DNA from 2 places in the Cupriavidus sp. SW-Y-13 genome. Region 2 is predicted to be linked to the other one. Evidence: predicted binding sites of a transcription regulator. Region 2 holds the regulator's gene; the other holds the start of a gene.

Region 1 (10,808 bases), on a different contig from region 2:
GTACGAGCGATGCTGCCATAGGCGACCTGATATTGTCGCGCGCCGCCGATGTGCAAGCCGACCTGCTGGTCATGGGCGCGTACGGGCACGGACGCTTCCGCGAACTCGTGCTTGGCGGCGTGACCAAGACCATCCTTACTTCGATGACAATCCCCGTGCTGCTGGCACACTGAGACGAGCCACGCTACGTTTGCGAATCTGCTGGCTCCTCGGGGTTCCAAAGGACGCGGGCAGCGTCGGCACGCGCATCGCTAGCGTGCGAACAGAGCCGGGATTGTGGATTGCTCGAGCAGGGTGCTGGCGATGCCTCCCAGCTTGCCGACTGCTTTGTCGCTTGCCGGCGCGCCGCAAACCAGCAAGTCGGTGCGGGCCGTCCGCGCGGTGGCCAGCAAGGCGTTGCCTGGTGACGCATGTGCATCGCCCCTAAGTCCGATCAGACAGGCGCGAACGCCCCGCCGCGCCAGCCACGTCAGCGCGTAGCTGGCCGGCGCCAGATTGGTGTGGCGGTGTCGGGAGACGGGGATGCAGCAAACAAGCGCGACATGCTGCGCGCGGCGCAGGAGCGGCAGCGCGTCGCGCATCGCACGCGCCGATTCGCGCGTGCCACTCCACGCCACCATCACGCGCGGATAGGGCCACGCCTGCGTGGGGGCGGCGTCGTGCGTCCGTGGAATAACAAGAACCGGTGGTCCGGCCTCCAGGATCGTGCCTTCGGCAAAAGGGGGTGTGTCAACCAGGCGATGGGCCTCGCCAGCGCACGGCTGGCTGACGATGATCAAGTCAGCCAGGCGGCCTTCGCATTGCATGGCTTCCAGTGACGTGCCTTCTCCCACGCGCCAGTCCACGGCAATGGGGGCGCCTGCCGTCGCGGTTTCGAAGGCCACGCGGCTAGATTCGCAATCGGCAAAAAACGCCGCGTCGGGCGTCAGGCCGCGCTGTGGCAACAGGCCCACAAGCGTTGCAGGCAATGCACAGGCCAGGGCGACGGCGTGGGAGAGCCGGGCCGTGGCGTGCGTTGACGCATCCACGTGGACCACGATAGCTGAGATCTCCATCCGCACCCTCGCCAGTGCCTCGACATTGGGCACGCGTCAAATCTATGTCATGACGTGGGAGAACCGTTGCGAAAAGTCAAACGAGAGCGGACTGAGTCGATCGATCAAAGCCGTTGCGGCAGATCAAGTGCGATGGGTTTAGGCGTCCTAATCTCGAAAGCACGATGACCCAAGCGGAGTCCCGATCATGTACGAAAGAATCCTGGTGGCGGTGGATGGTGGCGATTCGGCGGACTTGGCAATGTCGCAGGCCATCGGCATGGCGCGCGTATGCCAGGCTGCGATCAAACTGCTGTACGTGGTTGACGATAGCGAATTGTTCGATGCCGCGGGTACGACTGATACCGCCAAGGTGCTGAGCCAGCTTGTGCGGGGTGGCGAACGGGCCTTGGACCTGGCCGCCGAGCGATGCTCTCACGCCGACGTTACCTGTATCAAGGAACTCGTGGAGCGTCCCCTTGGCCGCGGCAACATCTCGGAGACCATTGTCGAGCGTGCAAACTCCTGGCCAGCCGACCTGATCGTTATGGGTACGCATGGGCATCGCGGCTTGCGGCGGGCCATCATGGGTAGCGTGTCCGAAGGCGTGCTGGCGCAGACCAACAAGCCCGTGCTGCTGATTCGCGCGCCGGCCAGCACACAGCCGCCACACCTCGCAGGTAAGTCGAATGACAGGTACTAGGGCGGTGATTCTCCGGGAAACAGGTTCGCCTCGATGGCGTAGCGCACCAGCGCGGCGTCGCTGCGAAGCTGGAGTTTATCCAGCAGTCGCATCTTGTAGGTGCTGATGGTTTTCGCGCTCACGCACAGGGCCTCGGCGATTTCCGTCAGCGATTCGCCATTGACGATGCGCCGGTACACCTCCAGCTCGCGGTCGGACAGGCTGGCATGCGGTGCATCGGTTTGCTCCTGCACGCCGAGCGCCAGCTTTTCCGCCATCTCGGGGCTGACATAGGTGCCGCCCGTGGCCACCTTGCGCAACGCCGCGATCAGGTCATTGGCGGCGCTGTCCTTGGTCAGGTATCCGGCCGCGCCAGCCCGGAATGCGCGTACCACATACTGCTCCTCGGCATGCATGGTCAACACCAGCACCCGGCTGGCCGGATACTCGGTGCGGACATGCCGCACCAACTCAAGTCCGCTACGTCCGGGCATCGACAGGTCCAGCAGAATCACGTCGGGCGTGGTCTCGCGTAACACCTGCGGCACTTCGGAACCTTTGGCGGCCTCGCCCACGACTTCGACGTCGTCCTCGCGCTCGAGAATATGGCGCAAGCCGTTGCGTACCACGGCATGATCGTCGGCAATGACTACCCGTATCATCGTCTTACTCCGCTTCCGTGACGTGCACGGGAAAGCGCAGACAGAGCTCGAATCCCTGTCCCGGCGCGTGCGTCAGTACCAGCGAGCCACCCAGCAGGCGGGTTCGTTCGCGGATGCCGAGCAGTCCGAAGGAGCGGCGCGTGCTGTCGCGCGGCGCGCCGTCCCAGCCATTGCCGTTGTCCCGCACCCGCAGCACGAGCTCTTTGGGGTGCTGGTCCAGCGCGATCCACACGCGGTTGGCCTGCGCGTGGAGCACGACGTTGTTCAGAGCCTCCTGCACGATGCGGAAAACGGCTGTCGCCTCATGTTCGCTCACGTCAAGATGATCGGGTGTAGCCAGGTCGATGGTCAGGCCGTAGCGCCGCGCGAAATCCTTCGATAGCCAGTCCAGAGCCGCCGCCAGGCCCAGTTCGTCGAGCAGGGCCGGACGAAGGTCGGAAGAGATCTGCCGAACTGCCGCGATGGCGGCGTCGATACCGCTATGCATGGCCGCCGCGCGACTGAGGTAAGGCGACGCCGTGTCGACTTCGCGCAGTTCGCTCTCCAGCATCGCAAGGTCCATCTTCAGCGCGCTCAGGCGTTGCCCGATGTCGTCATGAAGTTCGCGGGCAACGCGGCGCTTTTCCTCTTCGCGGCTGACCAGGATGCTGGCCGAGAGCGCTTGCAACTCCTCGCGGGAGTGCCGCAGCGCGGCTTCCGCGCGGACGCGTTCGGTGATGTCGCGAAGCATGACGGTGAAGAGTTTGCGATCCTCGCCGTCGCTCGTTTGGGAGATGGACGCCTCGATGGGGAATTCGGTGCCGTCGCGGCGCAGCGCATAGAGCGTGCGCTGCAGCCCCATTTGCCGATCTGAGACTCCCGTCACCGCGAATCGGCGTACGTGCTGGGTATGCGTGGAGCGAAAGCGCTCAGGCAGCAGAAAATTGAGGGGTTTTCCAATAGCCTCGAGGGCAGGGATGCCGAACAGTGCTTCGGCCATGGGATTGAACAGTACGATCTGGTGCTGCTCATCGATTGAGATGATGGCCTCCATGGAGGTCCGCACGATCGCTGCCAAACACGCCTCATTGCCCGAGATCTGGGCGGGCAGGTGCGTCGCATCGTTGCGAAGGGGCGTGTCTTGGGTCATGTCGTGCCACTCTTAAGGGACGCTTAATGTAGAAGGCGGGATTTTTCTTTTCCTAAGACGGCAGCGGGCTGCTGATCACAGTCTACTGATCGGAATATAGAAGATGCGCAACACCTGCGCGACCGGAGCATGTGATGCGGCGCTCATCCGCCCATATACATCGCTCACATCCACTGCACAGGACTGATGTGCGTATGCGTCATGGTGCACTCGGCGTCCGCGCCGTGGCCTGGCTGCAATCGGCACCGAACGTTTCTCGCCGACACGACGCGGCTGTGTGTTGTTTCATCAAGCGCTGATCTGGAAAACCGGCCCCGCAACCGTTGACGCAACGCAAGGGCCGGTCGTCGTGGGCTGCCATCCTGAAAACAGCCGGATTTACCGGCGATCGGATGAAGGAGTCCACGATGACCAGCCTCAGACATTACGACCCACTTTCCATTGAGCCGATCAGCGACATGATGCAGGGTATGCTGCGCGCGTTCCGCGGGACGGCCGATACCGGCATGGTGTTCAAGGTCGATGTGACCGAGTCAGACAGCAGCTACACGGTGACCGCCGAGTTGCCCGGCGTGAAACCCCAGGACATCGATGTCAACGTCGATCGCGGCACGGTCATGATTGCCGCCAAGCTCGACCGCATGACCGAGCAGCGAGACGGCGAACGCGTGATCCGCCACGAGCGCTACAGCGGTGCCATGCGTCGCGCTTTCACGCTGGACGCCGACATCGACGAATCAAAGGTGGATGCTACCTACGCGGACGGTGTGCTGCGGCTGGTGCTGCCAAAGAAGGAAGCCACGCCGCAGAAGCGAATCCAGATCCGTTCGGCAGAAGAAGCCACACGATGAGAGTGTTTTTGGACGCTGACCGTCGCTGACCGGGCACGCTGAATGCGGGACGCCGCGCGACGCCGGCCGCGCGGCTGCGTCGAAGCGGCGTCAGACCACCGCGCGCTTCAGGCTGGCGCCACGCAATGGCTTCGTTCTTGCGTGGGCTGAGCCTCGCGCTGGAGCAGGATGCCGAAGCCTCCGGCCAGTTCGCAGTCGATCAGGCCAGCCGCATAGCCTTGCAACCACTGCTCGGCTTCGGCGGCCACCGGCGCCAATGCCCCCCAGCGCGGGGCAAAGCACACGCCCATATCGTCGTCACGCGACAGGATACGAACCTCCGGATGCACGGGGTCGGTACGAAGGGTGACATGAAAGCCCCGATAGTTGTAAGTGACAGTGCTCATGATGCTTGCTCTCCAGGAAGGCCAGGAAGGGCGTTGCCGCCGCGTCCGGTGTACGCGCGCGCCCACAGCCACGCGTGCAGTAAGCACACGGCAGCGAGTAACGCGCGAAGCGGGTCGTATGCCAGTCGTTCCACTTGCGAACTGGTGGGCGTGCCATGTACGCACCAGTTGCAGAAATGCTCGCAGTTGTTGCGTAGCAGGTGATAGGTGTCCTCGCCCAGCCGCGACGTAGCACGACGCACCACGTCGGCGCCGCTGTAGCGCGCATGCTGCGCGGTGGCAACCTCGATACCGTGGCCGTCTGCAAAGGCGTCGAGCGTGGCGCATTCCACGGGGCCTCGACGCAGCAGTGACTTGAATCCCGCGTAGTGGACTACCTGTCCGTTGCCGATGTAGATGCCATGATGCCGATACCAGCGGCGTGGCGTGACAAGGTGCGTGCCTTCGCGCAGCGTCTGCGGCGCGCGGTTGGTTGTCGCTGGCGCCATCTCCAGTTCGTCCATTTCCCTCTCCCGCCAGTTGGCACCGAAGGCATGGGCGCGCGGCCTGTTGCTTTACTGATTTCGCGCGGCGTTGCCGGGGGTGTGGCTGGAGTATTGGTCATGGGGCGCTTCGGCACCTATCAGCGCATGCCGGCAAACGCGTCACCCGATTGCCATGCGCCATGTGGGAAAGGGGCTGGGTGGCGCGTCAGGATTCTTGGCGCGGCTGTCAGGATTTCCTGACTCGCGCCAGCATTCGCCAATCCCGCAAGGGCTAGGCGTTGCGCTGTGTCGACCGCACCGGCAAGGCGCGATGAACGGCGCCCAGCACCTTGTAGCCGGCCGGGGTAAGGCGCACCGCGGGAGGCGCGGCCGGAGCGTTGGCCACGTCGATCAAGCGGCGGGTGGCAAGTGCGGTCAGATCATGCGGATCGATACCGCGGCACGACCCCCGCGATCCCAGCACCATCAACGCGGCGATTTCATGGGCACTCAACATGGCATGTCTCCCTTCGGCAGCGGCAACTGCGCGTCTCTCATCTTTTGCCTTGTGAAGATAGCCGCTTGGAAATCGTTATTGCGCTGAAACCTATAGCTGTTTGATAGCGATCAATTGTGGGAGCCCCATCGCTTGCAGTACTGCCAGGTGCCTTCCTCGCTATTCATCGTGAACGAGATGGTCAGGTCTATTGGCTTGCGTCCAACGATCAGCGCGACTTCCTGGATGATGCCCTGGTACACAGCCGCCAGATAGTACTGGCCGGGTGGCAGGCGCATATATAGTAGTGGCCCCTCGCTTACCACGCGCAGGATGCGTTCGTGTCGTGCATTGAGCAGCAGCACCTTGACGTCCGCAAGCGACGTGCCATCCGACCGATCCTGGAATCGCAGATGCACGTTGAACTGCGGCGCAAGCGAGCGCATGCGGGCCACATCGTCGGCGCCGATGCCGCCCGACAGGTACGGAATGCCGGCGGCGATCTGCTGCGGGGCGGCCTTGGGCGCGCTTGTGGCGGCTTGGGCGCCGGCCGGGCTGACCGACGCTGTGAAGGCAGCGAGGATCATGACCTGGATCCACGAGCGGGGATTGTCGAGGAAGCGCATGATCGATTCCGCTTTGTGATTACGTTGCCGCGTTGAATTTCACTTTATGTCCGCACGGGCGGTGGCCGTTGATACAGCGCAAGGCGATTGCCGTCCAATGATCAGTGGAGCACGATGACCGGTCGCCAACGGTGATGCGTCGTTGCGGTGAATCAAATCACCGGTCGCGCCAATGCCTAGTCTTGGGAAGGTGACGTCTCCAAGTACGGCCGCGCATAGCCGAACACATCATGAGCGCAATAGAGTTTTCAGGAATGTTGCCGACTTATTGCTCGGCAGGGCCCAGCCTCCAGTGCCAAGCGCGGGTCGATGGTGCGCAGGCGTGCTATGGCATTACCGCAGAAGCCCTGGAAGACCACTTCGGCGCGCGATCGTGTCGACCGGAAGACCTGTTCGTGGCCTATCAGAACCACAGAGGTGCCATCGAGACGATGGCCCGCGGCCTGTTCGAGATGACCGGGGCGCATAGCATTCTGCTGCACAGCGGGCATTTTCGATTTGGTATGTAGTCGCAGGTGGCGACGGGACTTTGAACTTCACGAGAACTGCGGCGAGACCGCACAGTGTGTCGTGCCGGGCGTCTTGAAGAGAGATGAATGATGACGAAAACGATCAAGGCAAGCCGCCGTGCCATTGTCATCCTGTTGGGGCTCCTAGCCGCTTGCGCGAGCTACCCGAGAGGGGATCCACAGCTTCTGACGTTCCTGCAGGACGGTGTCACGACTCGGGAGGACGTGTACCTGAAACTGGCTGAGCCCAGCGCGGTGTGGGAAGGTGGCCGCATCTTGACCTATCAGCTCGACCACAACAATCAGGGTTATGTCCCGATGCGGCGCAGGGAAGCCGCATGGACCGCCAAGTACAGCCTCGTTTTGTCCTTCGACCAGCAAGGCATCCTTCGCCGGCATTCGTTGGTCAGGATAAAAGACGATCCCGCTGTCCCTTGAAATTAGCCTCGGGTGCACCCGCCCGGACGTGCCGATGATCCGGTGATCGCAACCACGCTGTCCCACCGGGCTCTGCGAAGGACACAGGCGTTTTCATTGATCCAGCCCAAATCACTGGAAGATTGGTCGCCTACCTTGTCAATATAGGGGCCGATACACCGGCTAAGGAATCACCGTGTTGCGTTAGAGGCCTTCCCAGCACCGTGCGGCCCATATGCGTTTGTTGACGTCCTCGATTCAAGGAGCCTGTGATGCAATCCATCGTACTTGCCGCTGATGGGTCAACGTATAGCGATGCGGCCGCACACTTTGTGGCTGCCGGAAAATTGCTGAAAGGGCCGCTGCTCGTCCATCTCGTGCATTGCATGCCGGACGTGTCGGGTGAGGTGAAGTCATACATTAGCGCCACCGAGCTGGCCGCATGGCACGCGGACGAAAGCAGCCGGACTTTGCGCTCGGCCGCCGATATCCTCAACCTCGGCGGCGTATCGTTCGAGCAGCACGCGCTGACCGGCTTCGCGCCCGACCGCATCGTCGAGCTAGCACGTTCCGTCGATGCGTCAGCCATTGTGATGGGCACCCACGGCCGGGGAGCATTTTTCGATGCCATCGTCGGCTCCGTGGCGGGCCGTGTCATCGCCCATGCACCGTGCCCCGTCATTCTGGTGAAGGGCGAATCCGCGCACGGCCGGTGACATATGCCTGGGTCTCGGCTGTAAAGCCAATTCGCGGTCCTGCCGGACGCATCTGGCAGCGGTAATCGACGCTGCTGTATATTCTTGGCGCCTGGGAGGTCGCACCTCGACACGAGCCGATTGCGCCTGCGGTAACCGCTCGTGCTTCTTGATATGCCGCAGCGCAGGGGCGAATTACCGATTCGGGAAATCATGACGCTGGATCTTGATCATTTCACTCCGTTACTGTCGTTCGGCGGCGGCCTGCTTATCGGCTTGGCGGCCACGGTGCTGATTCTCTTCAACGGCCGCATTGCCGGCATTAGCGGTATCCTGGGCGGATTGCTGGGCGTGACGCGCCGTGACATGGGGTGGCGTATTGCTTTCCTTGCTGGGCTGCTGAGCGCACCCGTACTGGGCCGTTTTGCGGGCCATTCTCCCGTTGCCGACATCGAGGCTGGCTGGCCCCAAGTTCTGGTGGCCGGCTTTCTCGTAGGCATCGGCACACGATACGCAAGCGGATGTACAAGCGGGCATGGCGTGTGCGGCATCTCGCGCGGTTCGGCGCGATCAATTGTCGGCACGCTCACCTTCATGGCAGCGGGCTTCCTGACCGTTTTCGTAAAACGTCATCTACTGGGAGCCTGAGATGGGCATGATCACTGCGTGGATAGCCGGACTGGTATTCGGACTCGGCCTGATGATGTCGGGCATGGCGAACCCTGCCAAGGTCCTGGCGTTTCTGGACCTTGCCGGCGTGTGGGACCCTTCGCTCGCTTTTGTCATGCTCGGCGCGATCGTGCTGGCCTCGCTGGGGTTTTTTATCGCCCGGCGCCGCACACGTTCTTGGCTCGGGCTGCCGATGCAGTGGCCCTCCAACACGTCGATCACATGGCGCCTGATCCTCGGCAGTGCCACCTTCGGAATCGGCTGGGGAGTGGCGGGCTTCTGCCCGGGGCCCGCATTGGTGGCGTTGGGTGCGGGATATCCGAAGGCCGCTGGTTTCGTCCTTGCCATGCTCGCAGGCATGATGGTGTTCGAGCTGATCGAACAGGCGAAATCGCGTGTGGCGAGCGTTTGAGCGTGGGCTGATCATAGGTCGAGCTTGGGTTGACACAAATCAACCACAGGTCTGCCTGCTATCCCAGAATCGGAACTGACAGGTCGCTACGCAAAGCCTTGGCCGTCAAGCCAGTCCTACACGGTACGGGTCCCCGCCGATGCCGGCCGTACGGACGTCGCGTCCCCAAACCGAAGAAGGGATCCCACCATGCGTGACAGCGTACTCATTTCTCCTGCCGAACTCGACGAAGCACTTCGATCGGAGGCGGTTGTGCTAATCGATACCCGAGATGCGGCCCATTTTGCGGAGGCACATTTGCCGGGCGCGGTGAGCATCCACGAAATATTCACCTATCTTGCAACCACCACACCCGAAGGCCTCAGGGCGCTGCGCGCTACCTTTGCGGCGGCCTTCGGCAAAGCGGGCTTGTCAGGCAATGAAACAGCAGTCGTCTACGAGCAAGCGATGGCCACGGGGTTCGGCCAATCGTGCCGCGGATACATCCTGCTCAGATATCTGGGTTATCCGCGCGACAAGATCAAGGTACTGCATGGTGGCTACCAGGCGTGGAGTGCGGGAGGCCTGCCGAGCACGACCGAGGTTTTCACACCTGTCAGGGCGACCTTTCCCATCACGGACGACGACACCGGTCTGCTCGTGGATTTGGCGGAAATGAAGCGCATCGTCGACGACCCGCGCATCGTGAAGCTCGACGTGCGTGATGTCGACGAGTGGATCGGCGCGAGTTCCTCGCCGTACGGCAAAGACTTCTGTCCCCGCAAAGGTCGCATCCCGCATTCCGTCTGGATCGAGTGGTATCGCATGATGAAGCCGTCTGCCACGGGGCCGCGGTTCAAGTCGGCCGAGGAAATCCTGGCCGAATGCGCCACGGTGGGAATTCGCCGCGATACGCCCGTTGTTGTGTTCTGCTTCAAAGGCGCTCGTGCGTCGAACACGTTCGTGGCACTGGAAGAGGCCGGCATACAGGACGTACGCCTCTACCTCGGATCGTGGAACGAGTGGTCGAGGGACATGACCTTGCCCATCGAAGCGGGGTTGCCTTATGCGGGCGCCAACGCCGGGCGGCCAGTCGGTGACCGCAATTGCCAACGCTAGGAGACGTCATGTCCAAGCATTACACATCGAAGTCCGCTATCCGGCAGGCCGTTGGCCTTTGTCTCACGTCGATTGCCATCGTGGCGATGGCGGCGCCGCCCGCTCCGGCAGCGCGCGGCACGAACGACTGCACGCGTGGGCCCGGCTATGGGATGTATGGCCGTTACGGCATGGGCCCCGACATGATAGGGGGAGGTATGGGTCCCGGCATGATGGGGGGCTATGGTGAGGGCCACGGGATGGGCATGGGTGCGCAGCACTGGACGCGCATTCCGGGCATGAACCTGTCTGACGAACAGCGCGCGAAGATCAATCGCATCGCCGACGACACGCGTAAGGCGCATTGGACTACCGTAGGCGCCATGATGGACCAGCAGGCGCGGCTGCGCGACCTTTACGGCGCACAAAAGCCGGACGAGGCCGCCATCGACGACGCCTACAAGACCATCGGCAAGCTGCGCAGCCAAATGTATGACTCGACAGTCGATGCACACAAGCGCATGGAGGCGGTGCTGACGAAGGAGCAGCAAGACGTGCTCCACAGGTATTGGCGCTGAGTGTCACCGAGGACGTGGCCCGCCAACATCCGGGCCTTACGGAGGACAGCTTTACAACCCCGTGGTCTGCCGGGCATGCGCCGCTATTGCACGCAGACCTCAGCGGAATTCGACGCAAACC
Region 2 (10,808 bases):
CGGCCATCTTGTGCGCCAGGTCGGCCACGGAGATGGTTTCCGGCACGTGCACTTCACGGATGACCGGCTCGGTCGGCGCCTGGAAGTTGCTGCGATCGTCGGCATGCTGCTTGCCGCCGCGACCACGCGAACCACTGCGCCAGCCGCCCGTGCCGCCGGACGAATCGCCGCGCGTCTTCAGGCCGCTGCCCTTCTTGCCGCGATTGTCGTCTTGCCAGCCGCCAGCCTTGGCGCCCTTGCCACCCTTCTTGTCGGCGGTCGCCGTCGTCGTGGTGGTAGTGGCGGCCGGTGCGGCCTTCTTTTCGTCCTTCTTCGGCTCGGCCGTGGCACCCGCCGGCTTCACCGGCTTGTGCAGCGTGCCGGTCTGCTCGGCCTTCTTTTCCTCTGCCTTGCGTTCCGACGGCGCCTTGAGCACGCGCGGCGGCGCATTCAGCATCTGCTGGATGGCGCGGGCCTCGGCCTCTGCAGCTTCGCGACGGCGGCGCGCGGCAGCATCCTGCTCGGCACGTGCCTTGTCGGCGGCGGCCTTGGCGCTGTCCTGCTCGGCGCGTGCCTTGTCGGCAGCAGCCTTCGCATCGTCGGCGTTTTTCTGGGCCTGCGCACGCTCACCAGCCAGACGCGCCTTGTCGTCTTCGGCCTTCTTGCGCGCAGTTTCCTCGGCGGCATCGGTCGCGGCGCGCGAAGCGGCAGCCTCTTCCTCGGCCTTCTGCGCGAGCAGTTCAGCCTGGCGGCGCTGCTCGGCCTCGGCGGCTTCCTGGCGCGCGCGGCGTTCGGCTTCCTCGCGTTCGGCGGCTTCGCGTGCAGCCTGGGCTTCGGCTTCCTGGCGAGCCAGGGCCTCCGCTTCCTGCCGACGCGCCTCTTCGTCGCGACGTGCCTGCTCGGCGGCGTCAGCCGCGGCCTGCTCGTCGGAGCCATCGTCGTGCGATTCCACGTCGTCACGCTTCACCAGCACGCGCTTCTTGCGTACCTCGACCTGCACCGTGCGGGTCTTGCCGGTGGAGTCCGACTGGCGGATCTCCGAAGTTTCACGCTTGGTCAATGTGATCTTCTTGCGCGCGCTATCGTCGGCCTGACCATGCGACCGCTTGAGGAAATCCAGCAGTCGGGTCTTGTCCGATTCGGTAATGATGTCTTCAGGCTTTGCCTTGCCCACCCCAGCTGCCTGCAATTGTTCCAGCAGTGCAGCAGGGCTGCGGCTCAGTTCTGCGGCCAGTTGGGCAACTGTTGTGCTTGCCATTCAAACCCTTTCAATGCTCGGTTTCTACGTCGGGACAATTCGTGTGCGGAAAGCGCGTCCGAGCCAGGCCCGGACGTGTCCCTCAGTTAAACCAATGTTCCCGTGCTTTCATGATCAGCCCGCGGGCCTCATCCTCGGTCACGCTGGCCATCTCGACCAGTTCGTCCACGGCCAGTTCGGCCAGGTCGTCGCGCGTGTGGATATTGCCTTCGGCCAGCTTGCCGATCAGCTCGGGCGTCAGGCCGTCGAGGGAACGCAGGTCCTGCGATACCTCTTCCACCTTTTCTTCCCGGGCCAGTTCCATCGTCAGCAGCGCATCGCGGGCGCGATTGCGCAACTCGGTGACGGTATCTTCGTCGAAGGCCTCGATCTCCATCATTTCGCTGATAGGCACATAGGCCACTTCTTCCAGCGTGGAGAAACCTTCGTCGATCAGGATGTCCGCCACTTCCTCGTCCACGTCCAGCTTGGCCATGAACAGCTTGCGTACCACTTCGCTTTCCTCGGCCTGCTTTTGCGCCGATTCTTCCTGCGTCATGATGTTGATCTGCCAGCCGGTCAGCTCCGACGCCAGGCGTACGTTCTGACCACTGCGACCGATGGAGATGGCGAGGTTTTCCTCGTCCACCACCACATCCATGCTGTGCTTCTCTTCGTCGACCACGATCGACTGGACCTGGGCCGGCGCCAGCGCACCGATCACGAACTGCGCCGGATCTTCCGACCACAGCACGATGTCCACGGCTTCGCCACCGATCTCGTTGCGCACCGCCGTCACACGCGTGCCTCGCACGCCGACGCAGGTACCGATCGGGTCAATACGCTTGTCATGCGCCACCACGGCGATCTTGGCGCGAACGCCCGGGTCGCGGGCAGCCGCCTTGATTTCCAGCAGGCCCTGTTCCATCTCGGGCACTTCGTTCTCGAACAGCTTGATCAGGAACTCGGGTGCCGTACGCGACAGCTCGATCTGCGGGCCGCGCGCAGCACGGTCCACGTTCAGGATGTACGCACGCACGCGATCACCGGTGCGCAGGTTTTCCTTCGGAATGATCTGATCGCGTGCCAGCAGCGCTTCCACGCGGCCAGATTCCACGATCAGACCCTTCTTGTCGGCGCGCTTGACCGTGCCGGTCATGATCTTTTCGCCGCGATCGAGGTAGTCGTTCAGGATCTGCTCGCGCTCGGCATCGCGGATGCGCTGCAGGATCACCTGCTTGGCAGCCTGCGCGCCGATCCGGCCGAATTCCACGGACTCGATCTGTTCCTCGATGAACTCATCGAGTTCGATATCGGCGATCTGGTCACGGGCTTCGAACAGCAGGATCTGCTTGTCCGGCTCCTGCAGGCCCTGTTCGTCAGGAACCACGAGCCAGCGGCGGAACGTTTCATGCTCACCGGATTCACGGTCGATATGGACGCGGATATCCACGTCTTCCTCGAAACGCTTCTTGGTCGCAGAGGCGAGTGCCGCCTCCAGCGCACCGAAAACCACATCCTTGTCGACGTTCTTCTCGCGCGCTAGCGCATCGACGAGCAACAGAACTTCGCGGCTCATTGCTTGTTCCCTTTTCTTTGATTTCCCTTGAAGTCGATCACCGGCACCAGGCGTGCCTTGTCGACATCGGGTATGGCGAATTCCAGCAGCGCCGGACCATCCTTGCCCTCGAATTCCAGGCCGATCTTCTCGGCGCCAGCTTCGCCCGAGGGTTCCCTCAGGATGCCGACGAAATTCTTCTGGCCGTTGACCGGCAGGCGCAGCGTGACCCTGGCTTCGGCGCCGACGAAGCGGACAAAATCAGCCAACTTCTTGAGCGGACGATCCAGACCGGGCGACGACACTTCGAGGCGCTCGTAATCGACGTTCTCCACTGTCAGAACGTGGGTAAGCTGGCGGCTTACCTTCTCGCAATCCTCAATGACGATGCCGGTTTCAGGCTGATCGATGTAGACACGCAGAAGTCCGGCCGGGGCACGCTCAAGCTCAACCAACTCGTAGCCCATGCCGATAAGGGTGGTTTCGATCAAATCTGCCAGATGCACTGTAATCCCGAGTAGTGGCCTTCAACACCGTGGCAGGCACTGGACAACACAACGTTCTGAAAGCGAGTTTCCGAAACCTGTAAGCTGCCCCTGCCTGCCCATCACCCTCGGGCGGTGCGCAGCGTGGCGCAAACCAGCCGCACTCGACGCGCACTCACGAACGGGCGAACCAAAAAAAAATGGGCGCAATGCCCATCATTCGCCCATCCCACTGAGGATGATACTTTTGAATAGACTTGGATTATACGCGGATTATGTCCAAAAGGCAAAAGCCGGTTGTATCCGCACTGGATGGGGGCAATGACGCCATGCGCACATCGACCCCACCCTGCCTGGCGTCAGCGATGACCGCCCCGACCACCACCGCCCCCGCCACCACGCGGACGCCGTGCGCCACCACCACCCGCCCCGCCACCGCTATTGCCACGGGCATTGCCGCCGCCCTTGGCAGCCTTCGGCATCACATTGCCGTTCACCTCGCCACCGCCACGACGCGGACGGTTGCCTCCGGCATTGCCAGCATTGCCAGCGTTTCCACCACGCCCACCACGGCCACCTGCACCGCCAGGACCACGTGCACCGCCACCCATACCGCCCATGCCACCGCCAAACTTCGTCGAGTGCGACGTCAGCGGCGCAGGACCCGACGGGATGTAGCCCATTGATGTCTGCATCGGATCAGGCTGGCCGCGGCCGGCGTTACCGCCACCGCGATTGCCACCGGCTTTCTCGAACCGCGGCAGTCCATCCATGCCCGTGACCATGGGCATGCCCGCGATCGCAGCCTCGGTGCGCGCCTTACGCCCGCCCACCTTGGTCATGCCCTTGCCGCCGCCCTGCTCGCCCTTGGCCGGTGCTTTCAGGCCAATATTGGCCATCAGGTTGCGCACCTCGGTGGCTTCGAGTTCCTGCCAACGGCCACGCTTGAGACCACGTGGCAACAGGAATTGCCCGTAGCGTGTGCGAATCAGGCGTGAAACGGTCAGGCCCACCGCCTCGAACATGCGGCGTACTTCGCGGTTCCGTCCTTCGGTCAGCGCTACGTGATACCACTGGTTCACACCCTCGCCACCGCCATCGGCGATCTGCAGGAAGTTAGCCTGGCCGTCGTCGAGTTCGATGCCGTGAAGCAGACGCTGACGATCGGACTCGGCCAGTTCACCCAGCGTGCGCACCGCGTATTCACGCTCCACGCCATAGCGCGGGTGCATGAAGCGGTTGGCGATATCGCCCGAAGTCGTGAAAATCAGCAGGCCCTCGGTATTGAAGTCCAGCCGGCCCACGGCGACCCACTTGCCGTTCTTGATACGCGGCAGGCTGTCGAATACGGTCGGACGGCCTTCCGGATCCGACTGGCTGACGATTTCACCGGCTGGCTTGTGATACAGCAACACCCGGGGCGGCTTGGTCGTAATCTTGCGGTGGATCAGCTTGCCGTTTACGCGCACCTGATCGGCCGGCAGGATCCGCTGGCCAATATGTGCTGGAAGCCCGTTGACGGAAACACGACCCTGCAGGATCAGTTCTTCCATTTCGCGGCGGGACCCCAGCCCACCGTCAGCCAACACCTTGTGCAGCTTCGGCGCATCGTCATCCGATGTCAGCTCACGAACGGGCTTCGCCTTTGTGCGCGGAACGACCATGTCTTCCTGGTCGAACTGCTCGGAGATCACAAAGCGGAACAGATCCTCGCCACCTGCAGCCTTGAGCGCCTTGCCGGCGGGCTTCGCCGACTTGTCACCTTGACGGGATTCACCCTGGCGCTGATCGCCGCGACCACCCGGTTTGCCAGCGCCACCCTGGCCCTTGCGCTGCTGCGGGCCTGGCTTGTTGCGCCTGCCGGCCTGCTCGGCTGCTGGCTTGTTCTCACCGTCGACCATCGCAGCCTTACGTTGCGGCTGCTGCCGCCGACGGCGCTGCGGCTGGCCTTCGCCCGATTCGGACTGGCGCGGATTAGCCGGCCGCATTTCCGCCCGTGGAGCCGCGACCTGTTCACCGGCATCGGCGGCAGGCGCAGGCTTGCGTCGGCCGCGTGTCCGCGGTGCTGCGGGCTGCGCACCCTCTTCGGCCTGCACCGGCGGCGCATCGGCATCACCCCGACCGGCATCCCGATCCTGGGCACCCTGGCGGCGGGACGCCACCAGGTTTCGCAGACCGCGGCGGAGGCCCTTGCGGCGCGGCGCGCCGTCCGCGCCATTGCCCGTATCGGGCGCTGCGCCGGTGTCGCCCGGCACGTCCGGCTGGCGGACGTCTTGATCAGCGGAATCAGACAAAGTATTCACTATCGATGTTGCATGTTATTCAGTTGGACACGCGCTCGTCGTCCTCGGCCGGATAAGGCGCGTCGCCCTCCAGACCCGATTCCTCGGCAACTTCCGAAACGGAAGCCTGAGTGTCCACGTGGAAACCGTTGGCATGCGCCAGCGGCACGTCGTCGTCCTGCCCGAGTGACGGGGGATCGGACTCGACGCTGCTTTCTTGTTCTTGCGATGCGCCTTCAATGACCTCGGTGGAATCGGCAGTTTCCAAATTGGCCGGCGTCTCCGCATCGGCCTTCTCGGTGTCCGCCGGCGTCACGGCGTTGGGGACCACTTCCGTGGCCGCAAAAGCCTCTTCGTCGCCAGCAGGCGGATTGGCCGTGGCGATATCTTCGAAGTCGATGGCTTGTTGATCCAGCAACGTTGCCTGGGCCTGCGCCTGAGCATCCTCAAGCGGCGGGAGTTCGTCCAGCGAACGCAAGCCAAGGTCATCGAGAAACGCCTTGGTCGTCGCATAGAGTGCCGGGCGTCCAGGAACGTCACGATGGCCGATCACTTCGATCCAGTCGCGGTCCTCAAGCTTTTTGACGACTTCCGTACTGACCGTCACTCCGCGGATTTCTTCGATGTCGCCACGCGTCACCGGCTGGCGATACGCGATGATCGCCAGCGTTTCCATCACCGCGCGGGAATACTTGGGCGGCTTTTCCGGATTGAGCCGGTCGAGATACTCGCGCATTTCGGGCCGGCTCTGAAAACGCCAGCCGCTCGCCAGCGCCACGAGTTCCACGCCACGCCGTTGCCAATCGTTCCGCAACTCTTCGAGGAGCACCCGGATCGTGTCGGCACCGACATCGTCGGCAAACAACCGTCGCAGATCACCGACGCGCAACGGTTCCTGCGCACAGATCAGCGCGGTCTCGAGGACGATCTTCGCCTCTTGGGTATTCATGTGATTGTGTGCAGCCTGTCTTTGCACCTGCCCCCGGACGAATCCCGGGGCACTGGAGATTGCAGATACAGCGAGGCCAAAGCCATCGCCATCTCGTCGCGCAGACGGTCCACGCTGGTTTCAGCGCCGCCGTGCACCTCGTTCTTTGCATCGAATTGCCGGGACTGTCCGGCAGGAGATCGTCCAGGGCCGGCAGCCATCACCGGTCGACGGACCTCTTGCGTCGCGCCTCCCCTTCGGGGCGGACATTCGCCTGGGCCAACGCATGACCAAGACGGCAAGAAACAATCGGATATCGGCTCAGGAAACTTCGCCCTGACCCGGCGTCACCTTCCACACCGCCGTCGGCCTTTTAACCAGATCTTTTGAACCGGATGGACTGTGGGGATGGTTCCGGCATGCAACTGCATGGCCAGAAACCCTGGGCGGGCATCCCTGATGAGAGAAACCGCCCCGGCGACGCCTCGTGCATGACGCGGCGCGATACCGTGGTTCTCGCGATTGTATGGCATTACCGCCGGATACCGCAACCCGGGGCTGTGGCCGATTCAGAACACCACGCAGAATCCGGCGTGCGCAAGCGTCTCCGGAAGCCATACGGCCCGGGCCACCCCCAGCAACCCGAAACCCGCCACGAGCAAAGCTGAAACGGTGCGAACCCACCGCTTGCGCGACCACTGCCGCAGGTAACCGGATAACCCCGAGATCACCAGCAGATTCGGCAAAGTACCTAGTCCGAAGGCTCCCATGACGAGTGCGCCCGACGAAGCATTGCCCGCCAGCAGCGCCAAGCCGAGCGCACTATAGATCATTCCGCAGGGCACCATACCCCATACAAGACCCATGCCGAATCGGTGCATCGCTGACGGCACTGCGGCAGGACCGCCATGCAACCCCTGAGTCGATCGAACGTGCCGCAAGAGCTTGGCGACGTGCGAAGCGATCCGCGCGACAAAACGTTCCACGGCACCCATGCGCATCTGCCAGCCGAAAAGCAACCACAATCCGGCCATGATCAGCAACAGGCTCCCCACGCCGAACAGCCATCGCTGCAATGGCAGATAGTCGTGCGCCCACGCCGCCGCACCCACTGCACCGGCCAATGCGCCGAGCAACATGTACGTCGTCACCCGGCCCGCATGCATGACGCAAATCGACATCCACCAGTGCCGTCTAGAACGGTGCAAGAACGAGACCGTCTGTTGCACTTGCTGCGGATTTTGTTCGACTGCAATAGCAATTCCTCCACACATCGCCGCGCAATGCACACCGCCAAACAGGGCAATCAGAAAAACGCTTAAAAGCACGCCAAATGGCAACTGTTCCTCGCTTCCGCGTCACTCGACGCTGTAAAATGCATGCATCGCGCCCTCGCTGCAAGCGCATTCAAACGAGCACTTCAATTGCTGACTTCCATCCCCGTTACCGAGATGTCGCCACGCTGCTCCACGTGTGCCATGGGCCAACTCTGCCTGCCCGTGGGCATGTCGCAGCAGGACCTCGTAAAAATGGACACTCTCGTGCAGGAGCGCGTGCGTGTCCACAAGGGCGAAACGCTGTATCGAATGGGTGAACCGCTCTCCGCGGTCTACGCCATTCGTTTCGGCACGCTGAAAACCCACGTCACCATGGAGGATGGGCGTACTCAAATTACCGGCTTCCATCTTCCGGGAGAAGTCATCGGCCTCGATGGACTCGGCGAGATGCAACATGCATCGGATGCGACCGCCCTCGAGGACGCTGAAGTCTGCGTCGTGCGGTTCGACGATCTGCAATCGCTGTCGAATCATCTGCCTTCGCTGCAAGGTCAGTTCCTGCGACTTATGAGCAAGGAGATCTCGCAGGACCAGGTCATGCTGATCACGCTTGGCTCGATGCGTGCCGAAGAGAGACTCGCCGCCTTCCTCGTCAATATGTCCGAGCGCCTCTCCGCACGCGGTTATTCCTCCACGGAGTTCGTGCTGCGCATGAGCCGCGAGGAAATCGGCAGCTATCTCGGCCTCAAGCTCGAAACCGTCAGCCGCCTGTTCTCCCGGTTCGCGGAAGCTGGCCTGATCCAAATTCGTCAACGGCATGTGAAGATCATCGACATGGCTGGCATCAAGCAGGTCTATAGTCGCTCCTGCTAGGCGCCATCCTGCTGCAAGACCAGAGCCGCACAGCATCACGCTGTTGCGGCTTTTTTTGCGAAATTGCTATTCGAGTTCATCGGTATCGCTGAGCCTGCCCGGCATCGTGTAAAGCGTGAGACCGCTGGACAGTGCGCAGAACAGCCACGCCAGCAGAAAGCCCACGGTGTAGATCGCCTGCCTCGAAGCCTCCACCGGTTGGCCGAAGAAACTGATGTCTCCCGGGTCGACAACGGAAAACACTACCGCCGTAGCCGCGCCACCCATCAGAAACGCTGGCCACAGTACCCACATCAGCCAGCGCAACCTCATGGATGACTCCCTTGTTCCGTGGCGCTTCCGACATCGGCTTTCTCGACGACCAGTCCATGGCGGGTGGCATCGCGCACAGGGACGTCCGCATGTGTGCTGGCCAGCCAGATCGTGATACCACAACCCACCATCGCCAGCATCGGGCCGGCCATCAAGATCCACGGCCACGGCTCCTTGTACCAGGGTCGAACGGCATGGGGAGGCTGTTGGGGGCGCTGAGCCATTGCATCTCCTCTTACAAGTTGCGGGGAACGATAAAGCTTGTGCTCTGACGGATCTGCGACCGGCGTTGCGACTCGGTTTCCGCCGTGACCGTCACGTCGATCTTGTGGGTACCTTGCCTGGCGTCTTCGATCGGCACACGGATGCGAATTGGCAACAGCCGGTTCGACGTGGGATCTAGAGTGCTGGCCGTCTGGTCATACTCGACGGTGAGCCCTTTCATATCGTAGCCATCTACCTTCACATCGATTGTCACTGGTGACTCGGTGGCATTGATCAACTGCAACCGGTACACGTTCTCGACCCAGCGTCCATCCACCTCGCGACCAAGCGCTCCACGGTCTCGAATGATGTCGACCTTCAGCGGCGTGCGCATCGCCAGCGACGCGGCAAAGCCACCCATCAGTGCCAGCCAGATCACCATGTAGATCATGGTGCGAGGCCGCACCAGCCGCTTGCGGGCCTCGGCAATGGACAACGCCGATCGCATGGCATTCTCGGAGGTGTACCGGATCAGCCCGCGCGGGTACTCCAGCTTGTCCATGACCTGATTGCAGGCGTCGATACAAGCTCCGCATCCAATGCATTCGTACTGGAGGCCGTCCCGGATATCGATCCCCGTCGGGCACACCTGCACGCAGATGCTGCAGTCCACGCAGTCGCCCAGGCCGGCGGCACGGTGATCCAGCTTCCGCGAGCGGCCGCCGCGCGGCTCACCACGCCCCACGTCATAGGTCACCACAAAGGTGTCGCGGTCCACCATCACGCTCTGGAAACGCGCATACGGACACATGTACTTGCAGACCTGCTCACGCATGAAGCCGGCGGCGCCCCAGGTAGCGAACGCATAGAACAGCATCCAGAATGCCTGCCACGGCCCCAGTGACCACTGCAGTATCTCGCTGCCAAGCTCCCGGATCGGCGCGAAATAGCCGATGAATGTGAAGCCGGTCCAGAGGGCGATCAGGATCCAGAGCGTATGCTTCGTCGTCTTGATCCTGAACTTGCGCAAACTCCATGGATCGCCATCGAGCCGGATGCGCGCGATGCGATCACCTTCCACACGCCGCTCGATCCACATGAATATTTCGGTGTAGACCGTCTGAGGACAAGCGTAGCCACAGAAGAGCCGGCCGGCGATGGCGGTGAACAGAAAAAGTGCCAGTGCCGAAATGACCAGGAGCACGGCGAGATAGATCACGTCCTGCGGCCAGAGCACAAGACCGAAAATGTAGAACTTGCGTGCTCCGAGGTCGAACAGAACAGCCTGCCGGTCGTTCCATCGCAGCCAGGGCGCACCGTAGTAGACCAGTTGCGTCAGGATGACGAGCCATACGCGCCAGCTCGAAAACGCGCCTTTCACCGAGCGCGGGTAGATCTTGCGGCGCACTTCGTACAACGCTTCTTCCGTTGCATCGTTAGCGGTCTTGGGCGGTGGCGCGGGGCGCCATCCCCGAGTCTCTGAGACCTCGGATCCTTCAGGAGGGGATTTCAGGGGCGCATTCATGGGACTAGCCCTAATGCCCCGGTCAGCGCCGTCGCTGGCCGGGGCGGTTTGTCATTGCCCGGCTGCTCCGGCCGCAGCGCTGGAGGTACTGGAGAGTCCCCACACGTAGGCAGTCAGCATCCGGATACGCTCCGGCGTCAGGATTTCT

What was found. Region 2 encodes FNR, which switches genes on or off when oxygen is low (the NO sensors DNR and NnrR bind a similar motif). Its sites were predicted from a motif close to TTGATNNNNATCAA; they were not measured.
Region 1: the regulator FNR is predicted to act here: its motif matches at 7,374-7,387, upstream of GA566_RS27500 (universal stress protein).

Annotation. Positions count from the first base shown of each region.
Region 1 covers NZ_WHLX01000002.1:2,665,994-2,676,801, forward strand. The annotation lists gene GA566_RS27440 (universal stress protein) at 1-173, shown strand, start outside; gene GA566_RS27445 (universal stress protein) at 252-1,055, opposite strand; gene GA566_RS27450 (universal stress protein) at 1,243-1,737, shown strand; gene GA566_RS27455 (response regulator transcription factor) at 1,734-2,378, opposite strand; gene GA566_RS27460 (PAS domain-containing sensor histidine kinase) at 2,383-3,507, opposite strand; gene GA566_RS27465 (Hsp20/alpha crystallin family protein) at 3,915-4,358, shown strand; gene GA566_RS27470 (hypothetical protein) at 4,466-4,744, opposite strand; gene GA566_RS27475 (lecithin retinol acyltransferase family protein) at 4,741-5,247, opposite strand; gene GA566_RS27480 (hypothetical protein) at 5,501-5,725, opposite strand; gene GA566_RS27485 (hypothetical protein) at 5,836-6,330, opposite strand; gene GA566_RS27490 (DUF1488 domain-containing protein) at 6,561-6,839, shown strand; gene GA566_RS27495 (hypothetical protein) at 6,927-7,277, shown strand; gene GA566_RS27500 (universal stress protein) at 7,529-7,972, shown strand; gene GA566_RS27505 (YeeE/YedE family protein) at 8,165-8,599, shown strand; gene GA566_RS27510 (YeeE/YedE family protein) at 8,601-9,032, shown strand; gene GA566_RS27515 (sulfurtransferase) at 9,222-10,130, shown strand; gene GA566_RS27520 (Spy/CpxP family protein refolding chaperone) at 10,139-10,687, shown strand.
Region 2 covers NZ_WHLX01000001.1:2,023,913-2,034,720, forward strand. The annotation lists gene infB (translation initiation factor IF-2) at 1-1,237, opposite strand, end outside; gene nusA (transcription termination factor NusA) at 1,320-2,795, opposite strand; gene rimP (ribosome maturation factor RimP) at 2,792-3,280, opposite strand; gene rluB (23S rRNA pseudouridine(2605) synthase RluB) at 3,619-5,553, opposite strand; gene scpB (SMC-Scp complex subunit ScpB) at 5,582-6,490, opposite strand; gene GA566_RS09045 (sulfite exporter TauE/SafE family protein) at 7,039-7,809, opposite strand; gene fnr (fumarate/nitrate reduction transcriptional regulator Fnr) at 7,894-8,619, shown strand; gene GA566_RS09055 (hypothetical protein) at 8,686-8,931, opposite strand; gene GA566_RS09060 (FixH family protein) at 8,928-9,155, opposite strand; gene ccoG (cytochrome c oxidase accessory protein CcoG) at 9,167-10,660, opposite strand; gene ccoP (cytochrome-c oxidase, cbb3-type subunit III) at 10,712-10,808, opposite strand, start outside.